2 regions of the Janthinobacterium sp. Ant5-2-1 genome follow, and region 1 is predicted to be linked to the other one. Evidence: predicted binding sites of a transcription regulator. Region 1 holds the regulator's gene; the other holds the start of a gene.
The links. Region 1 encodes LexA, which represses DNA repair genes until DNA is damaged. Its sites were predicted from a motif close to ACTGTATNNNNATACAGT; they were not measured.

Region 1 (7,973 bases):
GCTGAAGCTGAAACTGCCCGTGGGCGCGCAGGAAGTGCGCACGGGCCTCGTGACGGTGGAACTGCCGGGCCGCTTCCAGGTCTTGCCTGGCCGCCCCAGCGTGATCCTCGACGTGGCGCACAATCCCCACGCGGCGTCGGCGCTGAACCAGAACCTGGGCAATATGGGCTATCACCCGTACACCTATGCCGTGTTCGGCTCCATGCAGGACAAGGATATCGATGGCGTATTGGCCGCGATGAGCGAACACGTCGACCACTGGTGCCTGACGAACCTGCCTTCGCCGCGCGCGGCGACGGCTTCCGAGCTGGCCGCCAAGGTGCAGATCATGCTCGAAGATAAGCCCGACAGTAGCGAACATACTGTGTCTATTTTCGATGATCCGGCACAAGCTTTTGCAAATGCAATGAGCCGGGCCGGTGAGAATGATAGAATTGTGGTCTTTGGTTCTTTCCTCACCGTTGCAGGCGTGATGAAGGCCCGAAAATCCTCACTTCACTGAAACGCACTCGACTGAAAATCACGCATGGGCTTGTTCTCGAAACTGTTTAAAAACAAGCAAGAATCCTCTGGCGAAGACAGCGGCTTTTATGTCCCTGGCGAAGCACAGTCGCCGACCCGCAAGCGCGCAGCCAACACGGCCGGTGGCGGTGGATCGCGCCGTGGCGGCAAGGAAGCGCCGGACCCGGTCTTGCCTGAAAAAAAGCGCGCACGTCGCCGCCTGGTCGGGGCCATTGCCCTGGCCTTGGGTGTGGCTGTCGGCTTGCCGATGCTGCTCGACTCCGAGCCGAAGGCGCCGTTCAACGATATCGCCATCGACATTCCGTCGAAGGAAAAGGCCGTCGCGCCTGCACCGGCGCCCGTGCCGGCCGTTCCGGCCCGGGCCGCGGCAAATGGCCTGGACCAGTCCGAGGAAATCGTCGACGCGCCGCTGCCGCCTGCGGCCAAGCCGACCCCTGCACCGACACCGGCACCCGTGCTGGCGGCCGCCCAGCCTGCACCGGTCAAGCCGACCTATGTGGAACCGAAACCCGAGCCCAAGCCTGAACCCAAGCCGGTCAAGGTGGAGCCGAAACCGGAGCCGAAGCACGAAACCAAGCCCGAGCCGAAACACGAGTCCAAGCCCGAAGCCAAGCCTGAGCCCAAGCATGAAGTAAAGCCGGAAGCCAAGCCCGAGCCGAAGCCTGCCAAGCCGACGCAATCGGCTGACGATGCCGCGCGTGCGCTGGCGATCCTGGAAGGCAAGCCGCAAGAGAAAGCACAGGACAAGGCGCACGACGCCGGCAGCGGCAAGTTCGTGGTGCAAGTGGCGGCCCTGGCGACGCAGGACAAGGTCGATGAATTGCAGGACAAGCTGCGCGATGCGGGCATCAAGTCGTACACGCAGAAAGTCTCCAGCCCGGCGGGCGAACGCATCCGCGTGCGCGTGGGGCCGTTCGGCAGCCGCGAAGACGCTGAAAAGACCCGCGCCAAGCTGCAAAAGCTGGGCCTGGGCGGCAGCCTGGTGCCGGCGTGATGTCGCAAGGCTGAATCGGCGTGACGATCTTCGATTACCTGGTGCTGTTCGTGCTGGTGACGTCCGTGCTGATCAGCATGATGCGTGGCCTGGTCAAGGAAATACTGTCATTGGTCAGCTGGATCGTGGCCTTCGTCATTGCCAACGCCTATGGCGCCACCCTGGCGAAATTCCTGCCGGAAGCCGTGCCGGGCGAAGCCATCCGTTTGTTGCTGGCCTTCGTCGTGCTGTTCATTGGCGTGCGTATTTTGATGGGATTGCTGTCCATGACGGTCGACGCGCTCGTCAAGGTAACGGGCCTGAGCCTGGCCGACCGCACCCTGGGCAGCCTGTTCGGCGTGGCGCGGGGCCTTGTGATCGTGCTGACCGCCGTCATCTTGTGTGGGATGACGTCCATACCGCAGCAGCCATTCTGGAAAAACGCGCAGCTCAGCCCGTTCGCGGAGCAGGGCGCGCGCGCCATCAAGCCTTATCTGCCTGCCGCTTACGCGCAGCATGTGAAATTTTGAATTTTTTTAAAATCAGTAGCACAGTTTAGGAGCACACCATGTGTGGCATCGTCGGCGTCGTTTCCCATCAACCTGTCAATCAATTGCTCTATGATGCATTGTTGCTCCTGCAACATCGCGGTCAGGACGCGGCAGGGATTGCGACCAATCACAGCAGTATGTTTTCCATGCACAAAGCCAATGGCCTCGTGCGTGACGTCTTCCGTACGCGCAACATGCGTTCGCTGCAAGGCACGACGGGCATCGGCCATTGCCGTTACCCGACGGCCGGTTCGTCGAGCGAAGAGGAAGCACAACCGTTCTATGTGAATGCGCCGTTCGGCATCACGCTGGCGCACAATGGCAACCTGACCAACTGGGAACAGTTGAAGCTGGAAATGTTCAAGAACGACCGCCGCCACATCAATACCGATTCCGATTCGGAAGTGCTGCTCAACGTGCTGGCGCATGAAATCCAGGAAGCGACGACGGGCCTGAACCTGGACCCGGAAGCCATCTTCAAGGCCGTTACCGTGCTGAACCGCCGCGTCAAGGGTGGTTACGCCGCCGTCGCGCAAATCGCCGGCGTGGGCTTGCTGGCCTTCCGCGACCCGCACGGCATCCGTCCCTTGTGCCTGGGCATCAATGAAACGGAGCAGGGTCCCGAATACCTGATCGCTTCCGAATCCGTGGCCCTGGAAGGTATGGGCTTCCGCTTCGTGCGCGACATCGGTCCCGGCGAAGCCGTCTTTATCGATGCCGACAAGAAATTGCACAGCGCCCAGTGCGCCGACAATGCCAGCCTGAACCCTTGTGTGTTCGAATTCGTCTACCTGGCCCGTCCCGACTCCGTCATCGACGGCGCCTCCGTGTACGCCACGCGCCTGAAAATGGGCGAATACCTGGCCGAGAAGATCCGCGCCGAGTTGCCAGGCGTGCATATCGACGTGGTCATGCCGATTCCCGATTCCTCGCGTCCGGCCGCCATCCAGCTGGCCATGGCGCTGAACATCGAGTACCGCGAAGGCTTCATCAAGAACCGCTACATCGGCCGCACCTTCATCATGCCGGGCCAGGCGGCGCGCAAGAAATCCGTGCGCCAGAAGCTCAACGCGATCCCGTCCGAATTCAAGGATAAAGTGGTGCTGCTGGTCGACGATTCCATCGTGCGCGGCACCACCAGCCGTGAAATCGTGCAGATGGCGCGTGAAGCGGGCGCGACGAAGGTCATCTTCGCTTCGGCCGCGCCACCGGTGATCTACCCGAACGTGTACGGCATCGACATGCCGACGCGCGACGAGCTGATCGCCTACGGCCGCACGACGGAAGAAGTGTGCCGCGAAATCACGGCCGACTACCTGGTCTACCAGGATATCGGCGCGCTGAAGCAGGCGATCGCCGACGTCAACCCGGCACTGACCAATTTCGAAGCGTCGTGCTTCGATGGCGTCTACGTGACGGGCGACGTATCGCAGGAATACTTGGACCGCCTGGAATATGCGCGCCACCATCCGAAGGCGGCAGCGCCCGAAGATACGCCGCGTTCCCAGCTGAACCTGAACCTGGCCACGACAGAAGCATAAGTACCTGCCCGGCCGATGCCGGGCTTTTTTTTCTTTGCGATCATGAACGATAAAAAAAACTACGGCTTCACCACCACCATCCTGCATAACGACCGCCGCAAGGGCATCGAGCACGGCTCGCTGCACAAGCCCGTGCATACTTCCGTTGCCTTCGGTTACGCCGATGCGCGCCAGCTGGCTTCCGTGTTCCAGGGCAAGGAAGCGGGCTTCCGCTATGGCCGCCAGGGCAATCCGACCGTCTCCGCGCTGGAAGACAAGGTCAACAAGATGGAAGACGGCGTGGCGACTTTGTGCTTCGCCACCGGCATGGGCGCCATCGGCGCCGTGGTGCAATCGCTGTTGCGCGCCGGTGACCATGTCGTGTCGTCGGCCTTTTTGTTTGGCAACACCAACAGCCTGTGGCAAACGGTGACGGGGCAGGGCATAGCCGTGTCGTTTGTCGACGCCACCGATGTCGCCAACGTGGCGGCCGCCATCACGCCGGCCACGCGCATTGTGTTTGTGGAAACCATCGCCAATCCCCGTACGCAGATCGCCGACCTGGCAAGGATCGGCGACTTGTGCCGGGAGAAGGGCATTTTGTATATCGTCGACAACACGATGACGACGCCATATCTGTTCCGCCCGAAAGCCGTGGGCGCGGGTCTGGTGGTCAATGCCTTGACGAAATCCATCGGCGGCCATGGCAATGCGCTGGGCGGCAGCTTGACGGACACGGGCGTGTTCGACTGGACGCGGTATCCGAACATCTTTGAAAATTATAAAAAGGCGGCGCCCGCCCAGTGGGGCATCGCGCAAATCCGCGCCAAGGCCTTGCGCGACTTCGGCGCTTCGCTGGGGCCGGAAGCGGCGCACCATATCGCTGTCGGCGCGGAAACCATGGCCTTGCGCATGGACCGCACCTGCTCGAACGCCCTGGCGCTGGCGACCATGCTGCAGGCGGACCCGAGAGTGGCGGCCGTGCACTACCCGGGCCTGGCGTCGCACCCGCAGCACGCGCTGGCAACGGACTTGTTCCGCAGCTATGGCTCGCTGTTCAGCTTTGAGCTGAAGGATGGCATCGACTGCTTCGATTTCCTCAATCGTTTGAATTTGGCTATTCCAGCGAGCAACCTGGGCGACACGCGCACCCTCGTCATTCCCGTCGCCCACACGATTTTCTACGAGATGGGTGCCGAGCGCCGCGCCAGCATGGGCATCGCCGAATCCCTGATCCGCGTGTCGGTGGGCATCGAAGATGAGGCCGATCTGCTGGAGGATTTCAGCAGTGCGCTGGATGCATAAGCAGCCGCGCACCATGTAAAAAGGGCCGCGACAGTCATGCTGTCGCGGCCCTTTTTTACGTGCTGCAGTTTAATGCCAGCTGCGCATCAGTCCGACGGCGAGGCCTTCCAACGCAAACTCGTCTTCGGGCGACACGGTGATCACCTTGAAGTCCGGGTTCTCCGGCAGCAGTTCGATGACGGAGCCCGTCTTCTTGTAGCGCTTGACGGTGACTTCGTCGCCGATGCGGGCGACGACGATCTGGCCATTCTTGGCGCTGTCGACCTTTTTCACGGCCAGCAAGTCGCCATCCATGATGCCGGCGTCGCGCATGGACCACCCGCGCACTTTCAGCAGGAAGTCGGGCTTGGCCGAAAACAGGGCCGGGTCCACGTTGTAGCTCGCTTCCAGGTTTTCCTGCGCCAGGATGGGCGAGCCTGCCGCCACCCGGCCGATCAGAGGCAGCGACATCAGCAGCGCTGCCGGCACTTTCGACGGCGGCGCTTCGGCGGCCGCGCCGATCAGGCGGATGCCGCGCGAGGTGCCGGGCGAAATCTCGATCGCGCCCTTGCGGGCCAGGGCCTGCAAATGCTCTTCGGCCGCGTTGGCCGATTTGAAACCCAGTTCATTGGCGATTTCGGCACGGGTGGGAGGGAAGCCCGTGTTTTCAATCGCGTCTTTGATCAGGTTCAGGATTTGTTCTTGTCGTGCTGTCAGCTTGATCATGAGCGGTGGGTGCATACTAAAATGCTGTCTATATGAACAGTCTGTATTTTTGTACAGTATCGTCCACTATGCAAGGGGATTTCCGTGTTTTGGGCGAATTTCGCAAGAAATACTTGTCCATGGGCGCAAAGCGCGGCGGCGCACGGGCTTTTCGGGCGCTTGTGGAAGGAATGATTGAAACGTTTGCAAAAGGCGGTTATAATCTTCGGCTGACCTTCCCACACCCGTCTTGACGCCGGGGTGGGCGATTATCAATCCGACCTGAAGGAGTTTGCATGCGTCATTATGAAATAGTCTTTATCGTCCATCCGGACCAAAGCGAGCAAGTGCCCGCGATGATCGAACGCTACAAAGCCAGCGTAACCACCCGCGGCGGTTCGGTTCACCGCGTGGAAGATTGGGGTCGCCGTCAAATGGCTTACTCGATCCAAAAGCTGCCTAAAGCACACTACATCTGCCTGAACATCGAATGCGACAACGAGACCCTGGTCGAGTTGGAAACAGCATTCAAATTCAATGATGCCGTGTTGCGTCACCTGACCGTTAAAATGAAGAAAGCTGAAACAGCTCCTTCGCCGATGATGAAATCGGTACAACGCGAAGACGCGGCCAAAAGCCACCGCACCGAAGCACCAGCAGCCGCTCCAGCCGCCGCAGCAGCAGCTTAATTCTTGACCGGGATCGTGCGCTGAACCAGCTACAAGTAACCGCCATCATTGCCGAGCGCGAAATATTGCGCTATACCCCGGCAGGGCTGCCGATTGTGAATGCAGTATTGCAGCACAGTTCGCAGCAGATGGAAGCAGGGATTGCCCGTTTGACCGAGTTTGATGTTGCCGCGCTAGCCGCTGGCGAAATTTCAGGCAGGTTCAGTCAGGCAAGCTTGGGTGGGGTGTATCAGTTCACGGGTTTCCTGGCCAGGAAGAGCCGCAACAGCAAGAGTTTGGTGTTTCACATCATTGATTTTAGTGCAGTCAATTCTGACTAGCGCATTTTAGATACAGGAGCCTGACATGGCATTCGGTAAAAAGTTCGACAAAAATAAGCTCAAGCTTAAAGAAAAACGCAAACAGCAAAACCCGTTGTTCAAACGCAAGAAGTTCTGCCGCTTCACCGCAGCTCACGTTGAGCAAGTCGACTACAAAGACGTCGACACGCTGAAAGACTTCGTCCAAGAAAACGGCAAGATCATGCCAGCACGCCTGACCGGTACCAAAGCGCACTACCAGCGCCAAGTTGACACCGCAATCAAGCGCGCTCGCTTCCTCGCGCTGCTGCCATACACCGATCTGCACCACGCTTAATCGGTCAGATATTCCTGGAGAAGAACTATGCAAATCATTCTGTTAGAAAAAGTTGTTAACGTCGGTAACCTCGGCGAAGTCGTCAAAGTCAAAGACGGTTACGCACGTAACTTCCTGATCCCGCAACGCCTGGCACGTCGTGCTACGGCAACCGCTGTGGCTGAATTCGAAGTCAAGCGCGCCGAACTGGAAAAAGCTGCTGCCGCCAAACTGGCCGCATCGCAAGCCCAGGGCGAAAAACTGAGCGGCCTGACCGTTCAAGTTGCTCAAAAAGCTGGTGTTGATGGCCGTCTGTTCGGTTCCGTCACCAACTTCGACATCGCTGAAGCGCTGACCAAGCAAGGTTTTGCTGTTGAAAAAGCACAAATCCGCATGCCTACCGGCCCGCTGAAGATCGTTGGCGAGCACAACGTTTCGGTTGCTCTGCACACCGACGTGGTCGTGGAAGTTGTTATCGCTGTCGTTCCAGACGCGAACGCGTAATTGTCTGCGGGCCTGGCCCGCAAGCATTGCCGCACTATGAAAAGCCGGGTTCGCCCGGCTTTTTTGTGGCCTTTTTTTCGCTCAATTTCAGCCCTTTATTTTTGCCAGCACGCCGAAGCGGGTATAATTCGCGCCATGAACGCCCCCTCTGATCCGCAACTGGATTCCCTCCGTATTCCGCCGCATTCGATCGAAGCAGAACAATCCGTCATCGGTGGTCTGCTGCGCGACAATGCCGCGTATGACCGCATCGCCGACTTCATGCATGCGGAGGATTTCTATCGCTATGACCATCGCATCATCTTCGAGCAAATCGTCAAGATGGTTAACGCTTCCAAGCCAGCCGATGTCATTACTGTTTTTGAAACCCTGACCCAGCTCGGCAAGGCCGATGATGTGGGCGGACTCGCTTACCTGAACGCCATGGCGCAAAACACGCCATCGGCCGCGAACATCCGGCGCTACGCCGAGATCGTGCGCGACCGCGGCGTGCTGCGTAAACTCATCACCGTCGCCGACGATATCTCCGGCACGGCCTTCAGCCCGCAAGGCAAGGAAGTCAAGCAGATGCTTGACGAGGCCGAATCGAAGATTTTCGCCATCGCCGAAG
Region 2 (7,973 bases), on a different contig from region 1:
TAGATGACCTGGCCTCGAAACACGATCAAGCAAAGATTTTCAACCTGGAATACGAGTTCCGCATCAACCGGCTGAAACTCGATTACATCACGCTGGCCGATGTCCGTCCGGCCGGCAGCGACCTGGAGCAACTGGCCGTGGAGCATCAGGCGGGCATCGCGGCCCTGCGCAGCTTCGTCGCCCTGAACTTCAACCATTTCAATGCGGCAAGCTGTTCCTCGCTCAGCTGCATCCCCACGCGCGCGCTCGGCGACGACGAGCGCTATCTGCACCGCATCTGGATGGGCGGACCGCTGCCGGCCATCGCCGCCGAAGCGATCCAGCAGTGGGGCGCGGCCTTGGAAGAGGTGCGGCATAACGGCGGCGCGCCGTACGTTTCCATCTTGTGGGTGTGGGATGCGCAGCAGCTGCGCAATGACGAGCGCTTCAGCCCCACGGGCGGCGCCGGGCGCTACACCATAGGCCGCTATGCCATCGGCGGCACGACCCTGCATATCAATTCGCTGCGCGCGCTGGCGCTCGATTTCGCGCCGGCCCGCTTCGGCATCCTCGATACCCTGCATACGCAGCGCTACTTCGCCACCTTGTCCGATTATTTCCGCATCCTCATCATGTGCGAATACGGCGGCATGTATATGGATGTCGATACGATCCCGCATAATCCGGCGACGATTTTCCTGATGAAGCCGGAAGTGCCCGATTATTTCCAGCGCAACGCTAATGACAGCGAAGAGCGCCGGCACGTCAGCTGGATGAATCTGTTTCTCGATGAAACGGGCATGCTGATCGCCAAGAAGAACGATGCGGCGCTGCGCGTGATCCAGCGCAATGTGAACCTTGCCTATGCGGGCATCGATGCGCAGATCCCCCGTTCCTGTCCGCAATTCGAGGCACAGCTGTTTGGCCAGTTCTATGCGGAATGGAAGAAGAACCTGGGCGTGACCGTGCTCAGCCATGCCGAGTTCTACCAGCGTTATTGCGTGCTGTATGACGGCGCGCGGGAAGCGGTGGTGGGCGGCATCCGCGGCATGCGTTTGCTGGACGATATCATTACCGACATGCACATTCCCCTGAGCGACGAGGAACGGCGCGCGTATGCGCGCTGCGTCGCCAGGCTCGACGACATCGACTGGCGGCTCGACGATCCTTTGAGCCTGCCCGATATCGTCGACGTGTTCGACATCGAGGAAGTGCCGCGCATGGCGTATGCGGCCCAGCTGCGGGCCGACATCGATCATTTCCATTATTACTCGGTGCTGTCGGACGACCCGCAGCTCGACCGCGTGAATAGCGTCTTTTGCCGCTACCTGCTGGCCCACCGTTCGCAGCATATTGCCGCCGGCAATTTCTGGCGTCCCACCGTGGGCCGCCACGGCAGCCGCATGCCGGCCGTCAGCGATGCCGCCCCATCCGGTGACGAGGCGCAGGCGGACTTGCTGTCGCATGCGCCGCTCACGCTGGTGCCGGGCGAACTGCTGGATGACGAGACGAAGAACCGCATGGCGAAGCTGCTGTTTGCTACCAGCTACCTCGAATACTGCTCGTTTGGAAATAAATTGAATTTGCAATTCGTCGAATTGCAGCGGCGGCAAAACATCGACCCGTATCTGGCGCACATCCACGGCCTGCATGACGAGGACGAGCGTTTCATCGGCTTTTTCACGGCCGCGACGATGGACGAGTTCCAGGCCTGCGGCGCCGTCTCATATTACCGCGACGACATGAAGGCGCTCGACGATGCCTATGACGCATTCGTGCTCGCGCATGCGCGCGCCGACGACTGTTTCGTCAGCAGCCTGGCCATCGACGAGAAATACCGGGGGCAGGGCCTGTTCCGGCAAATGTTCCATGAAATCCGCGACCTGGCCAGCCGCAAGGGCTGTGCGCGCATTACCCTGACCGTGTGGGAAAAAAGCGAAGCGCTGCAAGTGTATCTGCACAAGGGTTTTCGCAGCGTGGGCACGTTCGACTATGCCTACAGCCTGTTCTATGACCGGCTGCATTTCCTCGTGTATGAAGGCAACTGAGGAGGGAAACTGAAGGGAGCGGGGGCGGCCGGCAGCCGCCCCGTGAAGACTTACAGGGCCAGGAAGGCCACGGCAGACACGGCTGTCGGCAGCAGGGCGCCGGCCAGCAGGCCGACGGCGCCGATCGATTCATCCTTGAAGCCGCGGCGCAGCAGGGCCACCCCGGCCGGATTCGGCGCATTGGCGATGACGGTCAGGCCGCCACCGGCCACGGCGCCGGCCATCAGCATGTATTTCGCCTCGTCCGTCATGCCGACGATCAGCGAGCCGAGGTAAGTCAGGGCCGCATTGTCGGTAATGGCCGTCAAGCCCAGGGCGCCGAAAAACAGGGCCAGCGGTTTCAGGCTCGAGACGATGGGTTGCAGCCACCATTGCTGCATGCCGCCCAGTACCACCAGGCCGCCAAGGAAGAAGCCCACCAGCAAGCCTTCCTTCAGGATCAGCGGGCTTTGATAGCGTTCATACGCCTGCACGAAACCGAGGAAGAACAGGAACAGGCCGATGAACAGCACGGGATGGTGCGCCAGGGTGACCACGCCGGCCAGCACGATCATGTGCACGAGGCTGACGGCCAGCGGCACTTTTGGCGCTTCCACTTCGCCGGCCTTCGGCTTGATGTCGGAGGTGTTGCTGTGCAGGTATTTGCGCAGCAAAATGCTCACGCCCGTGGCGTTGACCAGCACGGCGATGGCGGCCTTCCAGCCGAAATGGCTGGCCATGAAGGCGCTGTCCCAGTTCCACGTGGTAGCCACCATCAGCACGGGCGGCGCCGCGTACGAGGTGAGGGTGCCGCCGATGGAAACGTTGACGAAGAGCACGCCCAGCGCGCCGTATTTCAACCATTCGGGGATGCCCGGGCGGAAGATTTGCGGCGCCAGCATCAGCGCGGCCAGGGTCATGGCGGCCGGTTCCGTGATCAATGAGCCCGTCAGGGGAACGAGCGCCAGTCCCAGCCAGACGAGGGCCAGTTCCGTGCGCAGCGGCATCACGCGCGCCACGCTTTTTAGCAGGCGCTGCACGGCGTCGAGCACGGGGCGCGAGGCGGCCACGACCATGACGACAAAGACGAACAGCGGCTCCGTGTAATGGCGCGACTCGGCATACTCGATGGCTGCATCGCTGCCCGAGACAAAGGCCATGATGATAATCAAAATGAAGGCCCAGAAGCCGAACACGACTTCCACTTCGCCCAGCAAGTGCAGCAGGCCCGCATGGCGGGGATGGCGCCGCGACAAGGTTTCAAACGACTTGGCGGCAAAGGTGTGGATGAGCGCGAGGCCGAAGACGATGGCGCTGATGATTTGGATGGTGGTCAAATGCGTTTCCTTATGGACGGAGGAAGCCGCCCGGTGCATTGCCGAGCGGTAAGGAGAGTGCTTATGGTACAGCAATCGATACTAAAAACGGGGTTTTTCGGACATGGCGGAGCGGCCCCGGCGCTGGCGACAGTCAGATAAACCTTGTCAAAAGCGGGTCCGGATAGTACTGTATATGCATACAGTATCAACCTCTCTATTCAATGATGCAACATTCTCAATTGATGGCCTCGCCGGAAGCCTTGCACCCGTCTTTATGGCGTGCATCGCAGCTGGGACAGGGTGCCACGCGCTGCCTGGACACGGGCTTTGCCGCCTTGTCCGCGCAGCTGCCCGGTGGCGGCTGGCCCAGCGGCAGCCTGATCGACCTGCTGGTGCAGCAGCCGGGCAGCGGCGAATTGCGTTTGCTGGCGCCCGCGCTGGCGCAACTGCAGGGCTTGCCCATCGTGCTGCTGCAGCCACCCCATCCGCCGCAGGCGCTGGCCCTGGTCGCGCAGGGGCTGGCGCCGTCGCAGCTGCTGTGGCTCAAAAGCGCCGGCAGCAAGGATGCCTTGTGGGCGGCGGAAAACATCTTGCGCAGCGGTACGTGCGGCGCCTTGCTGTTCTGGCAGCCGCACGTGCGCGCCGACAGCCTGCGCCGGCTGCACCTGGCCGCGCAAAGCGGCAATACCTTGTTCTGCATGCTGCGCCCGCTGCACGGCGCGCAGGATGCGTCGCCGGCGCCGCTGCGCCTGTCCGTGCGCCCGGCCGCCGGCGGCATCGAGATCGGCTTCATCAAGCGCCGGGGACCGCAGCGCGACGCGCCCCTGTTCCTGCCCCTGCAACCTCCTTCATTATTGCGACGCCATGCGACTCTGGATCGGCCTGTGCCTGCCCCGGCTCCCGCTCGAAGTATTTTGCCCGCGCTGGTCGGCTGACCACCTGGGCGTGGTACTGGAGCAGGAGCAAGTGATGGCCGTGTCGCCGCTGGCGCGGGCAGCCGGTATCCGGCCGGGCATGCGTCGCGCGGGCGCGCTGATGCTGGCGCCGCAGGCGCGCCTGCACGAGCGCTCGCTTGAACTGGAAGCGCAAGCCCTGCAAGCGGTGGCGCTGGCGCTGCTGCAATATTCTCCGCTGGTGGCGCAGGGCGAGGAAGCGACCCTGCTCGTCGATGCGGGTGCCAGCCTGCGGCTGTTCGGCGGCGTGCGCGCCCTGTGCCGGCACATCGCGGCCAGCTTGCGCGCGCTCGGTTACACGGCCCAGCTGTCGTGCGCGCCCACGGCGCGCGGCGCCTGGCTGCTGGCGCGCGCCGGTACGCGCCGGGGCCGCGTGCTGGGCATGGCCAGTCTCATGCGCCGCCTTGACGGCCTGCCGTGCGCCTTGCTGCCGCCTGCGCGCCCCTGGCTCGACTGGTTAGAGGGCATCGGCTGCCGCACCCTGGGGCAGCTGCGCCACTTGCCGCGGCCCGGCTTGCAGCGCCGTTGCGGCGCAGCCTTGATGGACATGCTCGACGATGCGCATGGCCACAGCACGGAATTGTTCGTGTGGCTCGAAGCGCCGCCCACGTTTCGCGCCAGCCTGGAATTGTTCGACCGCGTGGAGCACGCCGACGCGCTGCTGTTCGGCGCGCGCCGCCTGCTGCAGCAAATGACGGGCTGGCTGTGCGCGCGGCAATTCGCCGTCGAGCGCATTCAGCTGCTGCTGGCGCACGAGCGGGGCAGGGTGGCGCGCCCGCCCACCGTCATCGACCTGGCGCTGGGCGAGGCCGTGTGGCGCGACGAGCATCTGGTGCGCCTGCTCAAGGAGCGCCTGGCGCAGCTGGCGCTGGACGCGCCCGTGATCGGCCTGACCCTGGAAGCGCTGCAGGTGCAGCCGATGGCGCCGCCCAGCGACACTCTGTTCCCCGAGCCGGGCGGCACGCCGCAGGAGCGCCAGCGCTTGCTGGAATTGCTGGTGGCGCGCCTGGGCACGGACAATGTCTTGCAGGCCGCGCCGCGCGCCGATTACCGTCCCGAAGCGGCCAACCTGTGGCTGCCGCTGCCGGCCAAGGTCGGCACAAAAAACGCGCAGCCGGACTTGCCGCCCGGCTTGGCCGGCATGCCCCGTCCCGGCTGGCTGCTGGCCCAGCCCATCGCCCTGCTGATGCGCGAGCACCGGCCGTTTTATGGCTCGCCCTTGAAAATGGTGTCTGTTGCCGAACGCATCGAGGCGGGCTGGTGGGGCCAGTCGCAGGCGCGTGATTATTTCATCGCCGAAGGCCTCGACCACGCCCACTACTGGGTCTACCTTGAGCGCATCGCCGGCAGCGCAGAAGACGCCGCGCCGCGCTGGTTTTTGCATGGCTTGTTTGGCTGAATGGGCTGTCCTGCTGAAATTGCCGTGCTTGGCTATACTGGCTTCCCGGCGCCGCATCTTTCATTGAAACAAAGGATATCCATGACACAGCTTTCCGACTTCCCCATTACCCAAAAATGGCCTGCACTGCATCCCGAGCGCCTGCAGTTGTACTCGCTGCCCACGCCGAACGGCATCAAGGTTTCCATCCTGCTGGAAGAGCTGGGCCTGGCGTACGAGCCGCACCTGGTCAGCTTCGAGACAAACGACCAGACATCGCCCGAGTTCCTGTCCCTCAATCCCAACAACAAGATTCCCGCCATCCTCGACCCGAACGGTCCCGATGGCAAGCCGCTGGCCCTGTTCGAGTCGGGCGCCATCCTGCTGTACCTGGCTGAAAAGACGGGCAAGTTCATCCCCCAGGACGCGGGCCTGCGCTATGAAACGCTACAGTGGCTGATGTTCCAGATGGGCGGTATCGGCCCCATGTTTGGCCAGGTGGGCTTCTTCCACAAATTCGCCGGCAAGGAGTACGAGGACAAGCGTCCGCTCGAGCGCTATATCGGTGAAGCGAAGCGCTTGCTGGGCGTACTCGAGCAGCGCCTGCAGGGCCGCGACTGGATCATGGGTAGCCAGTACACGATTGCCGACATCGCCATCTTCCCCTGGGTGCGCTGCCTGGTGGGTTTTTACGGCGCGGGCGATCTCGTCGGTTTTAATAACTTCCCGAATGTGCAGCGCGTGCTGGATGCTTTCCTGGCCCGGCCTGCCGTTATCAAGGGGCTCGACATACCATCGCGTGGCTAAAACAGCCGTGGCCGGGCGGCGCTACAATGCGCCATCGGCCGCGCTGCGCGGCAGCTTTGATCTGAGACAATGAAATCCACCCGGCAAGATTTTCCCGGCGCGCACGGCCATGTGCTGGCGGCGCGCCTCGATGCACCCGACGGCGCCATCCGCGCCTATGCGCTGTTCGCCCACTGCTTTACCTGCGGCAAGGACGTGCTGGCCGCGCGGCGCATCGCGCAGGGCTTGACGGAGCACGGCATCGCCGTGCTGCGCTTCGACTTCACGGGACTGGGCGCCAGCGAGGGCGAGTTCGCCGCCACGAATTTTTCGTCGAACGTGGACGACCTGGTCGCCGCCGCCGATTTTTTGCGCGCCAGACACGCCGCGCCGCAATTGCTGATCGGCCACAGCCTGGGCGGCGCTGCCGTGCTGGCCGCTGCCGCGCAAGTGCCGGAAGCCACCGCCATCGCCACCCTGGCCGCCCCGAGCACGCCCGCCTACGTGACGCGCATGTTCAGCGACCACCTGGAAAAAATCGCAGCCGAAGGCGAGGCGCTGGTGCAGCTGGAAGGGCGGCCCTTCCGCATCCGCCAGCAATTCGTCGACGACGCGGGCCGCCACAGTTTAAAGGCACACATCGCCGGCCTGCGCCGCGCCCTGCTGGTGATGCACGCGCCGAACGACACGACGGTCAGCTTGTCGAATGCGATGGATATCTTTACGGCGGCCAAGCACCCGAAAAGCTTCGTTTCGCTCGACGACGCCGACCATCTGTTGACGGGGCGCGATGACGCGGCCTACGTCGCCAACGTCATCGCCGCGTGGAGCGCGCGCTATATCAGCTAAGTAACTAAATAAACGGTCGCCCATGAAAAACGCCGCGGCAGCAGAAGCTGGCGCGGCGCAGATGGTGTTGATAGATTGAAAGATCAGTCCTCGTCAAACTCGGCCGAAAGATCCTTCCAGCCTTTACTTACGGCAAAGGCCGAAAACTCTTCCGGCGCTTCCAGAACGATCAGTTTCTTGTCTTGCAAGCCCAGGTCGCCATGACCGAAGTCGGGGCCCACGTAGCCGAGGCTGCGCAGGCGGGCCAGGATGTGGCCGACCAGGGTCTTGTCCTTGTAGGCGCCCGCTTCGAGCGGGGCGGCGAAATCGACGTAGACGTCGATGATGCCGTAGCCTTCATCGAAGATGCGGATGGCCTTGATGTCGTGGGCACGGCCGGAGCCGTCGGTGGCCTTGACGGGGCCGCTGAGCTGGATGTCGGTGTCATTATTCATGCCGCCAGCATACACCAAAAGCCGGCGCCGCATAGGGGGCGCCATGCAAAATCCCCAAGGACGGGCTGTGTAAAAATTTCTTACAAATTGAGCGGCGTCTGGGGCGCTTTTCGCCAATTTCAAGGCCTTGAAAGGAGCTGGAGAGGCCGTATATCGGTAACAAGCGGATGCTCATCGTGAGGTCCGCCCCTCTTATCGCTTCATTTGAAAAGGATATTTATCATGCGTACTTTTGACCTTGCTCCCCT

Region 2: imuA (translesion DNA synthesis-associated protein ImuA) is a predicted target of LexA. The motif match lies at 3,512-3,529, and genes of this name have one in related genera.

What each region holds. Positions count from the first base shown of each region.
Region 1 is NZ_LNCE01000025.1:55,540-63,512, forward strand. Features, by position in the region: gene folC (bifunctional tetrahydrofolate synthase/dihydrofolate synthase) at 1-502, shown strand, start outside; gene ASN89_RS09335 (SPOR domain-containing protein) at 527-1,516, shown strand; gene ASN89_RS09340 (CvpA family protein) at 1,537-2,025, shown strand; gene purF (amidophosphoribosyltransferase) at 2,064-3,587, shown strand; gene ASN89_RS09350 (cystathionine gamma-synthase family protein) at 3,630-4,871, shown strand; gene lexA (transcriptional repressor LexA) at 4,941-5,576, opposite strand; gene rpsF (30S ribosomal protein S6) at 5,852-6,244, shown strand; gene priB (primosomal replication protein N) at 6,265-6,564, shown strand; gene rpsR (30S ribosomal protein S18) at 6,590-6,880, shown strand; gene rplI (50S ribosomal protein L9) at 6,908-7,363, shown strand; gene ASN89_RS09380 (replicative DNA helicase) at 7,499-7,973, shown strand, end outside.
Region 2 is NZ_LNCE01000037.1:43,605-51,577, reverse strand. Features, by position in the region: gene ASN89_RS13330 (GNAT family N-acetyltransferase) at 1-2,027, shown strand, start outside; gene ASN89_RS13325 (putative Na+/H+ antiporter) at 2,078-3,343, opposite strand; gene imuA (translesion DNA synthesis-associated protein ImuA) at 3,550-4,260, shown strand; gene ASN89_RS13315 (Y-family DNA polymerase) at 4,190-5,677, shown strand; gene ASN89_RS13310 (glutathione S-transferase N-terminal domain-containing protein) at 5,759-6,463, shown strand; gene ASN89_RS13305 (alpha/beta hydrolase family protein) at 6,533-7,291, shown strand; gene ASN89_RS13300 (hypothetical protein) at 7,375-7,725, opposite strand; gene ASN89_RS13295 (Hsp20 family protein) at 7,948-7,973, shown strand, end outside.